Regions from separate parts of the Aeromonas sp. FDAARGOS 1414 genome, predicted to be linked through region 1. Evidence: predicted binding sites of a transcription regulator. Region 1 holds the regulator's gene; each other region holds the start of a gene.
What was found. The regulator LexA, encoded in region 1, represses DNA repair genes until DNA is damaged. The targets are predictions, from matches to a motif close to ANCTGTNTNNNNANACAGNT.
Positions count from the first base shown of each region.

Region 2: a site for LexA is predicted at 2,344-2,363, ahead of umuD (translesion error-prone DNA polymerase V autoproteolytic subunit). Genes of this name have one in related genera too.
Region 3: a site for LexA is predicted at 1,479-1,498, ahead of ruvA (Holliday junction branch migration protein RuvA). Genes of this name have one in related genera too.

Region 1 is NZ_CP077210.1:3,522,272-3,526,603, reverse strand. It holds gene plsB (glycerol-3-phosphate 1-O-acyltransferase PlsB) at 1-787, opposite strand, end outside; gene lexA (transcriptional repressor LexA) at 992-1,615, shown strand; gene I6L44_RS15925 (hypothetical protein) at 2,100-2,315, shown strand; gene I6L44_RS15920 (SCO family protein) at 2,526-3,152, shown strand; gene I6L44_RS15915 (MATE family efflux transporter) at 3,227-4,332, shown strand, end outside.
Region 2 is NZ_CP077210.1:1,038,732-1,043,063, reverse strand. It holds tRNA gene I6L44_RS04670 (tRNA-Asn) at 295-370, shown strand; tRNA gene I6L44_RS04665 (tRNA-Asn) at 373-448, shown strand; gene umuC (translesion error-prone DNA polymerase V subunit UmuC) at 651-1,910, opposite strand; gene umuD (translesion error-prone DNA polymerase V autoproteolytic subunit) at 1,891-2,334, opposite strand; gene I6L44_RS04650 (hypothetical protein) at 2,695-3,144, shown strand; gene I6L44_RS04645 (DNA phosphorothioation-associated putative methyltransferase) at 3,144-4,332, shown strand, end outside.
Region 3 is NZ_CP077210.1:2,967,375-2,971,706, reverse strand. It holds gene I6L44_RS13285 (methyl-accepting chemotaxis protein) at 1-1,291, opposite strand, end outside; gene ruvA (Holliday junction branch migration protein RuvA) at 1,553-2,167, shown strand; gene ruvB (Holliday junction branch migration DNA helicase RuvB) at 2,176-3,186, shown strand; gene I6L44_RS13270 (cytochrome ubiquinol oxidase subunit I) at 4,121-4,332, shown strand, end outside.

The DNA.
Region 1 (4,332 bases):
AGTTGGAGGCGATTTCGTCCATGTAGCCATGGGCACGCTTTTGCGCCTTCTCGAGGCTGATCCCCTCGCGCTGGGCCTCCTCTTCAATCGCCTGCTGGATCACCGCGGAGTCGAGCAACTGCTTGAACAGCAGGTTGCGGTTCGGCAGTTTCGGGCCGGTGGCAGCCAGCTGCTGGCGGCTGAAGTGGGTACGGGCCACTCGTGCCAGCTTGTGGGCGATGGCCTCGTCGGTGCCGTGTTTGTCGGCCATGTAGCGCAGGGAGAGGGGCGGCGAGAAGCGCACCAGATTCTCGCGACCCTTGAGGATCACGATAAGCGCCTTCTTCAGCCGGTTCGGCGCCAGGCTGCTGATGATGTTGAGGCCGGAGGCTTCTTCCCCTTCCCGACCCGGAGCGCGGCCCCAGAACAGGGTGACGGGCACCACCTGGATATCCAGCTCGGGATCCTGCTTGTGCAGATCCAGCAGCTGGTGGAACTCCTGCAGGAAGGGGAGCGGTTTGCTGCGTTTGCCAAACAGGGGAGGCGGACGGTCCAGACAGACATAGCGCGGCAGCAGCTGGCCGTTCAGTTCCAGCGGCGTGAAGGGGCCGGGCAGACCGAGATCCTCGCAGCACTGCTGCAGGGTCATCAGGTCGGTGATCGAACTGGTTTTCAGGGCATAGACGATGGGTCTGGCCGGATCCAGATTGAGTTCTGTGATGGGATTTTCCGGCAGGCTCTTGTGATTGACCAAGCCGCTGACCGGCCATTGCAAGATGGCTCTGGAAATCTTCTGTCCTAGGGACATGTGCGTCTGCTCTCCAAAAAAATGCGGCGTGAGCATAGCAAATCGACAGCCCCTTGTCGCCGAGAGGTACGATGAGTCGGCTGCGCAGGATCAAAACAGCAGTAAATGAGGGGTCTGTTGCGACAAATGTCAGCTGCGCCTTGCCTTGGCCACTGCACTGTATATACTGCCAGTGTGCTGTATAAAAAGACAGGTGCCAATTCTATGAAACCCCTTACCCCCCGCCAGGCCGAAGTGCTGGAGCTGATCAAGGTGAACATGAGCGAGACCGGTATGCCGCCGACTCGTGCCGAGATTGCCCAGAAGCTTGGTTTCAAGTCGGCCAATGCGGCCGAAGAACATCTGAAGGCCCTGGCCAAAAAAGGGGTCATCGAGATCATGCCGGGCACGTCCCGCGGCATTCGCCTGTTGCTCGAAGAGGAAGAGGTGCTGGAAGAGAGCGGTCTGCCGCTCATCGGCAAGGTTGCCGCCGGTGAACCTATCCTGGCTCAGGAGCATATCGAGAGCCACTATCAGGTGGATCCCGCCCTGTTCCACCCGCGCGCAGATTTTCTGCTGCGGGTGCAGGGGATGAGCATGAAGAACATCGGTATTCTGGATGGCGATCTGCTGGCGGTGCACAAGACCCAGGAGGTGCGCAACGGTCAGGTGGTGGTCGCCCGTCTCGATGAGGATGTCACCGTCAAGCGCTTCCAGCGCAAGGGCAGTCAGGTATGGCTGCTGCCGGAAAATGAAGAGCTCTCCCCCATCGAGGTGGATCTTTCCTGCCAGCAGCTCACCATCGAAGGACTGGCTGTCGGGGTGATCCGCAACGCCGACTGGATGTAATTATCCCCGCCAACTGCGTTTGTCACACGGCCTCCTTCGGGAGGCCGTGCTGTTTCTGGCGCACTTTCCCTGTCATATCAAACAGATCATCGGCTGCGGCATTTTTGTCCTGTGCGACCGGCTACCAATCATCCATTTCAGATATATGCTCAGATCAGTGCCCTGTCGCTGAGACAGGGCTTGGCACCTCCCTCTGACCATCACAATGTGTCGGTACGGGAGGGCCGGTAACAACGAGAATCGGGCAGTGCACCTTCACGGGATATGAAGGGGGAGTGGGGAGATCCCGAGCCTTGTCGGGCAAAGGGGACCACTCGTAATGGTTGCAGATAGTCGTGACGGGCCTGTTCCCAGTTCAGGCCGACGAAGCAACATGACCTGTCGGTCAAGGAGGACTGGTATGGCATCAAGATCGCCATGGGATTCAGAGGCTGGGGTTGCGCCAGCGGAATCGTCAATCACCCGTTTTGTCAAAGGTAGCCGGATGACCTGGTTTTACGGTCTCTGGCTGCACCATCGTGGTTCGCACTGGACGCTCTGGCTGGGATGCCCGAAAGAGAAGGTGGTGCGTCTGGTGCTGCTGTTCAAACGGGGTCACGGTGATCGCCAGGGGGAAGAGGGCTGGCTGGCCCCCGTGATTCCCATCGGCGTGCGGGCCATCGGCAAGATGTTGCAGCAGGGGCGTAACGCTCGCCCCTGAGCAGAAGAGACCAACAAATCCATCCATAACCGGCCCCCGAGGGGGCCGGTTTTTTTATGGCCGCAACTGGCGATTAATTATGCCAAATGGTCGACTCCTGACAGGGCGTTGCACAAGGTTGAACCACCTTGGCGGCTCGCTGGGGTACAATGCCCCCCTCTTGTCCGGTCACTGCTGGCCATCTGCCTCGAACTGAAAGGGTCTCTTGTTATGATGAAGCTCCGCTATCCCCTGCTCTTTCTGCTGCTGACTGCCTGTCTGATCCTGGTGTTCTACGCCACGCAGCCAGAGCAGCCGGAACAGGCCGACTACTATCCAGCGGGGCGGGACATCAATGATTTCGCCTTTACCGATGCGGACAACCAGCCGTTCACTCCTGCCAACCTGAAGGGGCACTGGACCTTCCTGTTTGTCGGTTACACCTTCTGCCCCGATATCTGCCCCACCACGCTGGCAGATATGCGCTCCGTCTATGACCAGCTGAAGAAGATGGCGCCCGACAGTCAGGTGGTGTTTATCTCGGCGGATCCCCAGCGTGACGATATTCCACGCCTCAAGACCTATACCGCCTTCTTCAATCCCGAGTTCAAGGCGGCCACTGCCCCCCACGACAAGCTGTTCCCGTTCGTGCGCAATCTGGGGCTCATCTACTCCATCGCCAATCAGGGGGAGAAGGATTACCTGATCGATCATTCCGCCTCCATCGTGCTCATCAATCCCAAGGGCAAGCTGCAGGCGGTATTCCGTCCGCAGGTGGCGCCGGGTCAGGTGCCCAGAGTGCAGATGGCCACCATGCTCTCTGACTTCTCCCGCATCCTGAAGCTGACAGGCCACTGAGCGTGACCCCAGCTGTTGCCCCCTGGTGGCGAGATCCCTCTCGCCACCGCGCTGTGTTTGCGCTCGCCCTGCCCATGGTTTTCTCCAATATCACCACCCCCTTGCTGGGGCTGGTGGACACCTGGGTGAGCGGTCATCTCGGTCAGGCCTGGTTTCTGGGGGGCGTTTCGGTCGGTGCGACCCTGATCAACCTCATCTTCTGGCTGCTCGGCTTTTTGCGGATGTCGACCACCGGCCTGACGGCGCAGGCGCACGGCGCAGCTGATGGTCGTGCCCAGCTCGATACCCTGCTGCGGGCGCTGGGGCTGGCCATTGCTCTCGGTCTGGCGCTGCTGTTGTTGCTCTTCCCCCTGTTGCCACGACTGATCGCCCTGAGTGGCGGCTCGCCCGAGGTGCAGCTTTATGCGGGCCAATATGTGGCGGTGCGGATCTGGAGCGCCCCGGCGGCGCTCTGCAATCTGGTGGTCATGGGCTGGCTGTTGGGGATGCAGGATGCCCGCAGCCCCATGGTGATGCTGATCCTCACCAATCTGGTCAACATGGCGCTCGATGCCCTGTTTGTGCTGGGGCTCGGCTGGCAGGTGCGGGGAGTGGCGGCGGCCTCGGTCATGGCGGACTACTGCGCGCTGGCGGCCGGGATCTGGCTGGTACGCCGTCAGCTGCGGCAACTGGCGCCGACGGTGTGGCAGGATGGTTGGCAGCGCTGGCGGCAGCTTGCGCCCATGGTGCGGTTGCTCGGCCTCAACCGCGATATCTTCCTGCGCTCCCTCTGTTTGCAGCTCTGTTTCGCCTTCATGACTCTGCAAGGGGCACGACTGGGGGATGTGGCGGTGGCCGCCAATGCGGTGCTGCTCAACTTCCTGATGCTCATCTCCTACGGGCTCGATGGTTTTGCCTATGCGGTGGAGGCCATGGTAGGGCGAGCCATCGGTCAGCGGGATCGGCAGAAACTGCGGGAGGCCATCGTGCTCAATCTGGGCTGGGCCGCCCTCATTGCCAGTGGTTTTACCCTGGTGTTTGCCCTCTTTGGTGCCCACCTTATCGGCTATATCACCGATATTCCGGCCGTGGTGGCGGAGGCAAATCGTCAGCTTCCCTGGCTGATCGCCATGCCGTTGCTGGCGGTCTGGTGTTTCCTGCTGGATGGCGTATTCATCGGGGCGACCCGGGCACGGGAGAT
Region 2 (4,332 bases), 2.0 Mb from region 1:
CGATCTTGACTCCAGCTCTCCCCCTTTTAGCCACAAAGATTACCATTTGAGCCTCACTGTGTTACCAGCACGTTCGCGACATCATGCTGTCATCATCAGGTTGATGCGAACCGAACCAATGCCCCCTTGGGCCGGTTGGGGGGAGCGATGGCAAGGGACTGATTGTGCTGAAAATAAACCGCAAAGCGCAACTTTTGGGCAAACAATCCGAAAATCCGGTTTTCGAGAAATTCGCGGGTTGACACCCGCCGCCCTGGTCATTAATATTCGCCCCGTCTTAACGAGACAGGCAATTCCTCCTTAGTTCAGTCGGTAGAACGGCGGACTGTTAATCCGTATGTCACTGGTTCAAGTCCAGTAGGAGGAGCCAATTCCCTCGTAGTTCAGTCGGTAGAACGGCGGACTGTTAATCCGTATGTCACAGGTTCAAGTCCTGTCGAGGGAGCCACATTTAAAGCCCAGTTTTCGAGCTGGGCTTTTTCATATCCATCTCTCCATTGTTTCAAGCTGAGCCAGCTCCCCCTCACCGCTTGCTCTGCCGCATTCCCCTCGCAGTGAACGATCCACTCTCCCTGTTTTCTCTCAACTCAAATTCGACTAACTTCCAAAACGTCCTACTACAGCCAAGTAGCTGCTTCATTGTGTCTTGGTTACCTCGCCACCGGCAGGTCCTCCCAGCGGGTGGTGTAGCAGGGGCTCAGGTGCTCTTGTCGCATCATCCACTCAGGCGACCCCGTGCCTTGGCTGGCAAAGCCTACTCGCCCCAATCCCTTGGCTTTGATCTGGTCCATCACGGCCATCAGCGCGTCCGATTGAGCGGAGGACGGGGCAAACAGGTCAGCCTGTTGCTGCCCCTTGGGGGTGAACTCACTCAGCATGACCCCACCCTTCTGATAGCGGTAACCGTCGCGCCAAATCTGCGGTAGCAGCACGTTCACTTGCTGCAGCAGCAACCGGGTATCATCGCTAGGGCAGACCAGCCGGATGCCCGCCTGCTCACTGTAGTAAGGGGCTCGTTCATCAAAGGGGCTGGTTCGCACGAACAGGTGCACCCGCTGGCAACACATCCCCTCGGCCCGCAGCTTCTCGGCTGCGCGAGCCATAAAGCCTGACAACGCTTGGGCCATTTCTCCACGGTCAGTCACTCGCTCACCAAAGGAACGGCTCGAGAGGATCTGCAGCTTCGCCGCCGGTTCAACGGTCAGCTCCGCGCAAGGCAGGCCACGCAGCTCCTGTACGATCCGCTCGACCACCACGCCGTATTGGGCGCGCAACCCTTTGGCATCACTGGCCACCAGGTCTGCCACGGTGTTGATGCCTTGTGCCACCAACTTGGCCCCCAAGCGCCGCCCGATGCCCCACACCTCATCCACCGGGGTGATGGCCATCAGCCGGGTGCGTCGCGGCTCGTCACGCAAGTCCACGACACCACCTGTGGCAGGCCACTTCTTGGCGGCATAGTTGGCCAGCTTGGCGAGGGTCTTGGTTGGGCCAATCCCGACCCCTACCGTTAGGCCGGTCCACTGCCACACTCGCTGCCGGATCTGTTGCCCATAGGCTGTCAGGTCCCCGGCAAACGACTCCGACAACGCCATGAACGCTTCATCGATGGAGTAGACCTCAAGCTCAGGGGCCATGGTCTCCAACGTGCTCATCACCCGGCCCGACATATCGCCATAGAGCGCGTAGTTGGAGCTGAATGCCACACCGCCATGCGCCTCGAACTGCTCGCGGATCTTGAAGTAGGGCCCGGCCATCTTGATACCCAGCGCCTTGGCTTCGGGGCTGCGCGACACCACGCATCCATCGTTGTTGGAGAGCACCACGATCGGGCGGCCACGCAACTCAGGGCGAAACAGCCGCTCACAGCTGGCGTAGAAGTTGTTTACATCAACGAGCGCTATAGCCATCACGCTGCCTCAGATTGCCAATCACATGGGTGACCACTCCGAACAACTCCAGGGAGAGGCTCATACAAGGGTCGATAGGCGCGAACGCCGGATTGGCTGGCAACAGCCGCAACCTCGGCTTGAGCTGCAAGGTCTTTACCGTGAAGCCGCCATCGAGTAGTGCAATCACCACATCACCATGGCGCGGGGTGAGGCTCTTATCGACCACCAGCAAGTCACCGGGAAAGATGCCGACCCCGGTCATGCTCTCCCCCTCGGCACGCAGATAGAAGGTTGCTGCAGGGTGGGCCACGCAGTGGGTGTTGAGGTCCAACTTCCCTTCCAGATAGTCGCTGGCTGGGCTGGGAAAGCCGCAAGAGGCGCGGTGCAAAAACAGCGGGATGGTCACCTCGGCGGGTGATGGGTCTGGGGTTAACAACTTCATGGCAACAACACCTGTATTTATATACAGCCATTATAGCGCACCACCTTTGAACCAGCGCAAGTCCTCATCCACAGATGTATGAATCACACGCACACCCACAGTTCCAATGCTTCCACCAACAAAAGGGCATAGCAGGAAAAGCTCACCGCGTGCTAATTTTTGCTTTCTGACTAGGAACTCCGCAGATAATACCGTCAAGGCAGAATGTGGTTTCCCAGCCTAACGTGGCATGTTCATTTCCATTTGTGATAGCTGTTAGGAGGCATTTCCATAGATATAAAGGAATCCTGCAGCCAACATTTCACCTTCGAGATGCTGTTTCACTGTGGTGAAACTTGGCAACGCATCCAATGCCCAAACTTGCCTGCACAAACCGAGAGTTGGCTGGCCTACCGTAAACTGGCAACGCATATTCTCGATCCGCTGGTAGAAACATTTGGCCACCCATTGCTGACCTATGGGTTTTGTGGGGTAACACTGCGCAAAGCTATTCTTTCCAACGCCTCCCCCGGTATAGCCCCCACACTGGACCAACATGCGGCCTGTGAACTCAATCAGCGAGGAAACGTTATCTGTCCTCGGCAAGGGGCCGCGGTTGATCTGATATACCCAGGGAAGAACAGCTATCAGGTAGCCCTTTGGTTGGCGCAACACACCCCGTTTGATCGTCTCTATCTCTATGGCGCAGACCGGCCACTGCATATCAGCTATGGGCCCGAGCAAAACCGCGCCTTGGTCGAACTCACCACTCACCATGAAAGACGAATGCCCAAGCGGCTGACACTCACCCAACTCAAAGGAATGTGCTGATGCTGACCCCCGAGCGCTTCACGCAACTGGTCGCTGCCCTGCCATACAAAAAAGTGCTGCCCGACGCGGTCTATCTGCACAAAGAGACCCTGGCCACAACCAGCCCACAGCTCTACCGCTTTGTCTGTGCGGTGGCACAAGCGCTCAAACTGCCGGAGTGTGAATGGGATCTGGTGAAGTTGGCAAAGCAGGACTTTAGGCTGTCCCTGCTCAGCTACCCCACCTTCTTCGAAGAGGCCTACCCCAGCCTCAAGCAGAGCGTGACCGTTGACCTGGCCAAACTAAGCCATACCGTTACCCGCTACGACAGCCAGGACAATCCCCCCATTCTGCATCGCAAAGAGTGCATGCTGACCCCCGATCACCCACAGGCAGAGAGCTGTCGCCAGATCACCGAAGAGGGGGAGTTGGCGGGACTTTACGATCATCCCCGCATGATTGGCTTCAAAGCCTCGTGGGAACGGCTTATCGCAAGACACGGCTACCAACTGGTTGATGGGCGCCTGTTTCGCATCTCCGCCCTGCCGCCCGAAGAGGGTGGCCCACAAATTGATCGCCATAAAACCGCGCTGGTTCGTCATGAACTCTCGGCCCCCATGAAGATGCTGGCACGCCATGGTTATCTCAACGGCGACTATGCGCTGTTTGATTACGGTTGCGGCCGAGGGGATGACCTGCGGGAACTCGAAGCACACGGTATTGACGCGCTGGGCTGGGACCCGAACTTTCGCCCGGATGGCGAGAAGGTGGTCTCCCATCTGGTCAATCTCGGTTTTGTGATCAACGTGATTGAGGATCAAGATGAGCGAATGGAGGCACTGCTCGGCGCCTGGGAGCTGACCCAAACCCTGCTGGTCGTCTCGGCCATGCTGGCCAACGACAGCTTTATTGCCCAGTTCACCCCTTATAAAGATGGCATCATCACCTCGCGCAACACCTTTCAGCGCTACTACAACCAAAGCGAGCTCAAGCACTACATAGACAAAACACTGGATGAAAATGCCATCGCCGTTGGGCCCGGCATCTTTTACGTGTTCAAAGACAAGCTCGAAGAGCAACGCTTTTTGGCACAGCGTCAACGCCGAAGCCACAGCTGGCAGCAGCTGACCTCGCCCACCCCCAACCATCAGGCCGCAGCAGCACTACTGATCACTCGTCATCAAACGCTGTTTGAAGCCTTCTGGCAGC
Region 3 (4,332 bases), 550 kb from region 1:
GATGCAGGGCCAGCGCATGTTCGGCGGTCTGGCGGCTGCTCTGGCTGATCGCCTCCACCCGGTTGACCGAGGTGTGAACGTGTTCGCTGATGTGCCGGTTGTTGTCCATGGTGGAGCTGATCATCTTCTGCAATTTCTCGATGAAGCGATCCACGCTGTTGGCCAGCGAGCCTATCTCATCATCCCGCAGCAGGTTGATGCGGGCGTTGAGATCCCCCTCGCCGGCGGCGATATCCTGCATCCGTTTGTCCACTTGCAGCAGCGGGGTGACCAGCTTGCGGGTCAGCCAGAAGCCACAGAGGGTGACCATGATCAGGCTAAGCAACAGGCCGCCCAGCAGCAGGGTGCGGGTTTGGCTGATGATGCCGTTGAGCTGGACTACCTGATCCTCGACGGTGGCATCACCGCTCGCCTCGATGGCAACCAGTTGTTGCTGTAGCTGGTCGGCACTGGCCTCATAGAGAGCCTGCTGGGCCTGATAGCTGCCGAGCGCCTCGATCCACTGCCCCATCAGCTGCTGATGTCGGGCCAACAGGGTGCGATACTGTGTCGCCAGCGGCTTGCCGGCAAATTCGCCGGTTCCCTCGATATCGAACAGCCCGGTACCGAGCATGCTGTCGATCGCTTCGTGATAGAAATCGGTCGCCTCTTTCAGCTCGACCTTGATCGCCTCCGTTACCCCTTGTCTGCGCATCTTCTCCAGCGCATAGAGCTGGCGCAAAAAGCCGATATTGGACTCCATTCCCCCGTCGGCCGCTTCCCAGCGGGTGGAGAGGCCGCTGTTCCAGCTGATGGTCTGGTCGGGGGCCTGGGTCAGCACCTCTACCGCCCCATCGCCAATCACCTCCAGCTGGGTCGAGAGTCGTGCCATCAGCTCGGCGTTGTGATGCAGGGCCTGATCCACCTCGGTATAGGCGTGATAGAGCGTCAACAGCTTCTCTTGTTGTTGTTGATAGGCCAGCTTCTGCTGCTCCATAGTGGCCAGGACTGCGCCATCAATGAGCTGACCCTGGCTGACCCGGGCCAGCGCATCATCGGTCGCCGCCTTGGCGGCATCAAGCTCGGTGCGATTGAGCGGGGTGCCGTTTTGCATCTTCTGAATCTGTAACTGTTGATTGCCCAGTTCGATGGAGCCTTCCATGGCGCCATCGGCGGTCTGCCAGGCGCTTCCCAACACATAGGTGAGCAGACCGGCCAGCCGCTGGCTGCCATACCAGCCCACGACCCCCATCCCCAGCGTGCAGCCGAGCAAGATGGCAAGACCCAGATTGGCGGTGGTAACAATTTTCATATGATGGCCTTCCTTGGTATCTGCATTGGCATCAATTTCGGTTCCGAACGGATTTAGTGTAGTGGCTCATGCCCAGTCGGAGTCCGGTACGGTGCAGAAACATCCCGTACACGCAGGCTGAACCAGATCAAGCATGGTGGCCAATTTGCGAAAAAGCTTCTCCGGATACCAGAGGGTTGCTGCCCTATGCTGGATACTTATCCAGTTATTCTTTATGCTATGAGCCAATTTGCGAATAGCTGTATTGGTGAGGAGAGAGCCGTGATTGGTCGCTTGAGAGGCATTGTCATTGAGAAGCAGCCCCCCGAGGTCTTGCTGGAAGTAGGCGGGGTTGGTTACGAGGTTCATATGCCGATGAGCTGCTTCTATGATTTGCCGGAGATCGGCAAGGAGGCGACCATCCACACTCACTTCGTGGTGCGGGAAGATGCCCAGTTGCTCTATGGTTTTAACCACAAACAGGAGCGGGCGCTGTTCCGCGAGCTGATCAAGACCAACGGAGTCGGCCCCAAGCTGGCGCTGGCTATTCTCTCCGGCATGACAGCTACCCAATTCGTGCTGAGTGTCGAACGTGAAGAGATAAGCTCTTTGGTCAAACTGCCTGGAGTCGGCAAGAAGACCGCCGAGCGTCTGGTGGTGGAGATGAAGGATCGCCTCAAGGGCTGGGTCAGTCACGACCTCTTCTCCCCGGCCATGGTCACCCTGCCAGCCAGTGAGCCAGAATTGCGGGCACCGGATGTGACCGAAGAGGCGGCCAGTGCGCTGGTGGCCCTCGGTTACAAGCCGCAGCAGGCGAGCCAGATTGTCAGCAAGATCGCCAAAGAGGGGATGTCGGTGGAAGATATCATCCGTGAATCCCTGCGTAGCCTGGTATGAGGTAGTTGATGATTGAAGCAGACCGCCTCATTTCGGCCAGTGCCGCCCGTGAGGATGACATTATTGACCGGGCTATCCGCCCCAAGAAGCTGGCTGATTACACCGGTCAGGATACCGTCTGCGAGCAGATGGAGATCTTTATCGAAGCGGCCCGTCAGCGGGGTGAAGCGCTCGATCACCTGCTGATCTTCGGTCCGCCAGGCTTGGGTAAGACCACCCTCGCCAACATCGTCGCCAACGAGATGGGTGTCAATATCAAGACCACCTCCGGCCCGGTGCTGGAGAAAGCGGGGGATCTGGCGGCGCTGCTCACCAACCTTGAACCGAACGATGTGTTGTTCATCGACGAGATCCACCGTCTCAGCCCGGTGGTGGAAGAGGTGCTCTATCCGGCGATGGAGGATTACCAGCTCGACATCATGATCGGGGAGGGACCAGCGGCTCGCTCCATCAAGCTGGATCTGCCTCCCTTTACCCTGATTGGCGCTACCACCCGGGCCGGTTCACTCACCAGCCCGCTGCGGGATCGCTTCGGCATCGTCCAGCGGCTGGAGTTTTACAACGTCAAGGACCTGACCGATATCGTCTCCCGCAGTGCCCGTTGTCTGGGGCTCGACATGACGGAAGATGGTGCCATTGAGGTCGCCCGTCGCTCTCGCGGTACGCCGCGGATTGCTAACCGTTTGTTAAGACGAGTGCGTGACTTCGCCCAGGTCAAATCCGATGGCCGGATCGATGGCCCCATCGCGGCCCGCGCCATGGACATGCTGGATGTCGATAACGAAGGTTTTGACTTCATGGACCGCAAGTTATTGTTGGCTGTCATAGACAAGTTTATGGGGGGGCCGGTGGGTCTCGATAATCTGGCCGCCGCGATCGGGGAAGAGAAAGATACTATCGAAGATGTGCTTGAGCCTTATCTGATCCAGCAAGGGTATCTGCAACGTACACCCAGAGGACGGATTGCGACCACACGAGCCTACGCTCATTTCGGTCTTCAGCGACCAGATGAGAAGTAAAAACAGTCGTTTGAACATGAAACCGCCGTCAAAGGCGGTTTTTTGTTATCCGGGCAAAAAAAAGCCCACGGCGGATGCGGTGGGCAAAGACAATTCAGGATGGATGTTCACAGACAGTGAGTGCGTCTGGACACAGACCGGAAAATAAACAGGTGAGCCGTCGCGAGCTCTCAGAGTCGGTTCAGTTGATAGAGCTGAACAAAGGAAAGCTTGTAGTAACGGATGGTTTTAGCAACAAACTTTTTCATCTTCGATTCCAATAGACAGGTTCAAATTGATGGTCGAATACGTACCGTGAACCCTGATTAACCGGCCTGTATCCAAGGGTATGCCCTCACTGCGAGGCGCATTGTAGGAGCTCGTATCGGCCCGGGCAAACAAGAAAAATTGCAACCTTCAAATTAGTTTATCTAATGTAGTGATTGATGAAATTGGTTCGCATGAGTATGCATTGTTTGTAGTTTTAAATTGAGTTTTCGAATCAGTTCGCCTGACCTGGATAACATGGAAAAAGGCGCGTCATCGACATTTTTCAAATTAAATGGGGTGGCCGGATGTTAAATTCTTAAATTGATTTAAATCAATATTTTACGCATTATCATCTTTTGTGATCTGGCTCGCTTCAATAATCGTGAAATAGATTAAACATGGCTTTGAAAGCCATGTATGGCGGGTCCTTTTACATTGATTTCAATCAAATAAAGGTGATATAAAAACCCGGTCATAATGAGCGAGAATAAATTGAAGCTTATTGTTTTTTAATTGTTAAACATTAGCTTTGTTTGTGTTTTCGCGTTGCCTTGTTGTTAATATTGGTGGTTACTGAAAGTGTTTTGTTGTGATCCGTCTCAACGGGGCCCATTCGATAACCCCCAACGGAAGCTTTGTGCTTAAAACTTAAAATAGCCGTGCCAATAATCGGTGAGGAAACATCATGATTGCTGAGCATGTGGTAGACCTATCGCGGTTCCAGTTCGCTGCGACGGCCCTTTATCACTTTTTGTTTGTACCCCTGACGCTGGGAATGGCCTTTCTCCTGGCGATCATGGAATCCGTCTATGTGATGACCAACAACACCATCTACCGGGACATGACCAAATTCTGGGGTAAGTTGTTTGGTATCAACTTTGCCCTGGGGGTCACCAC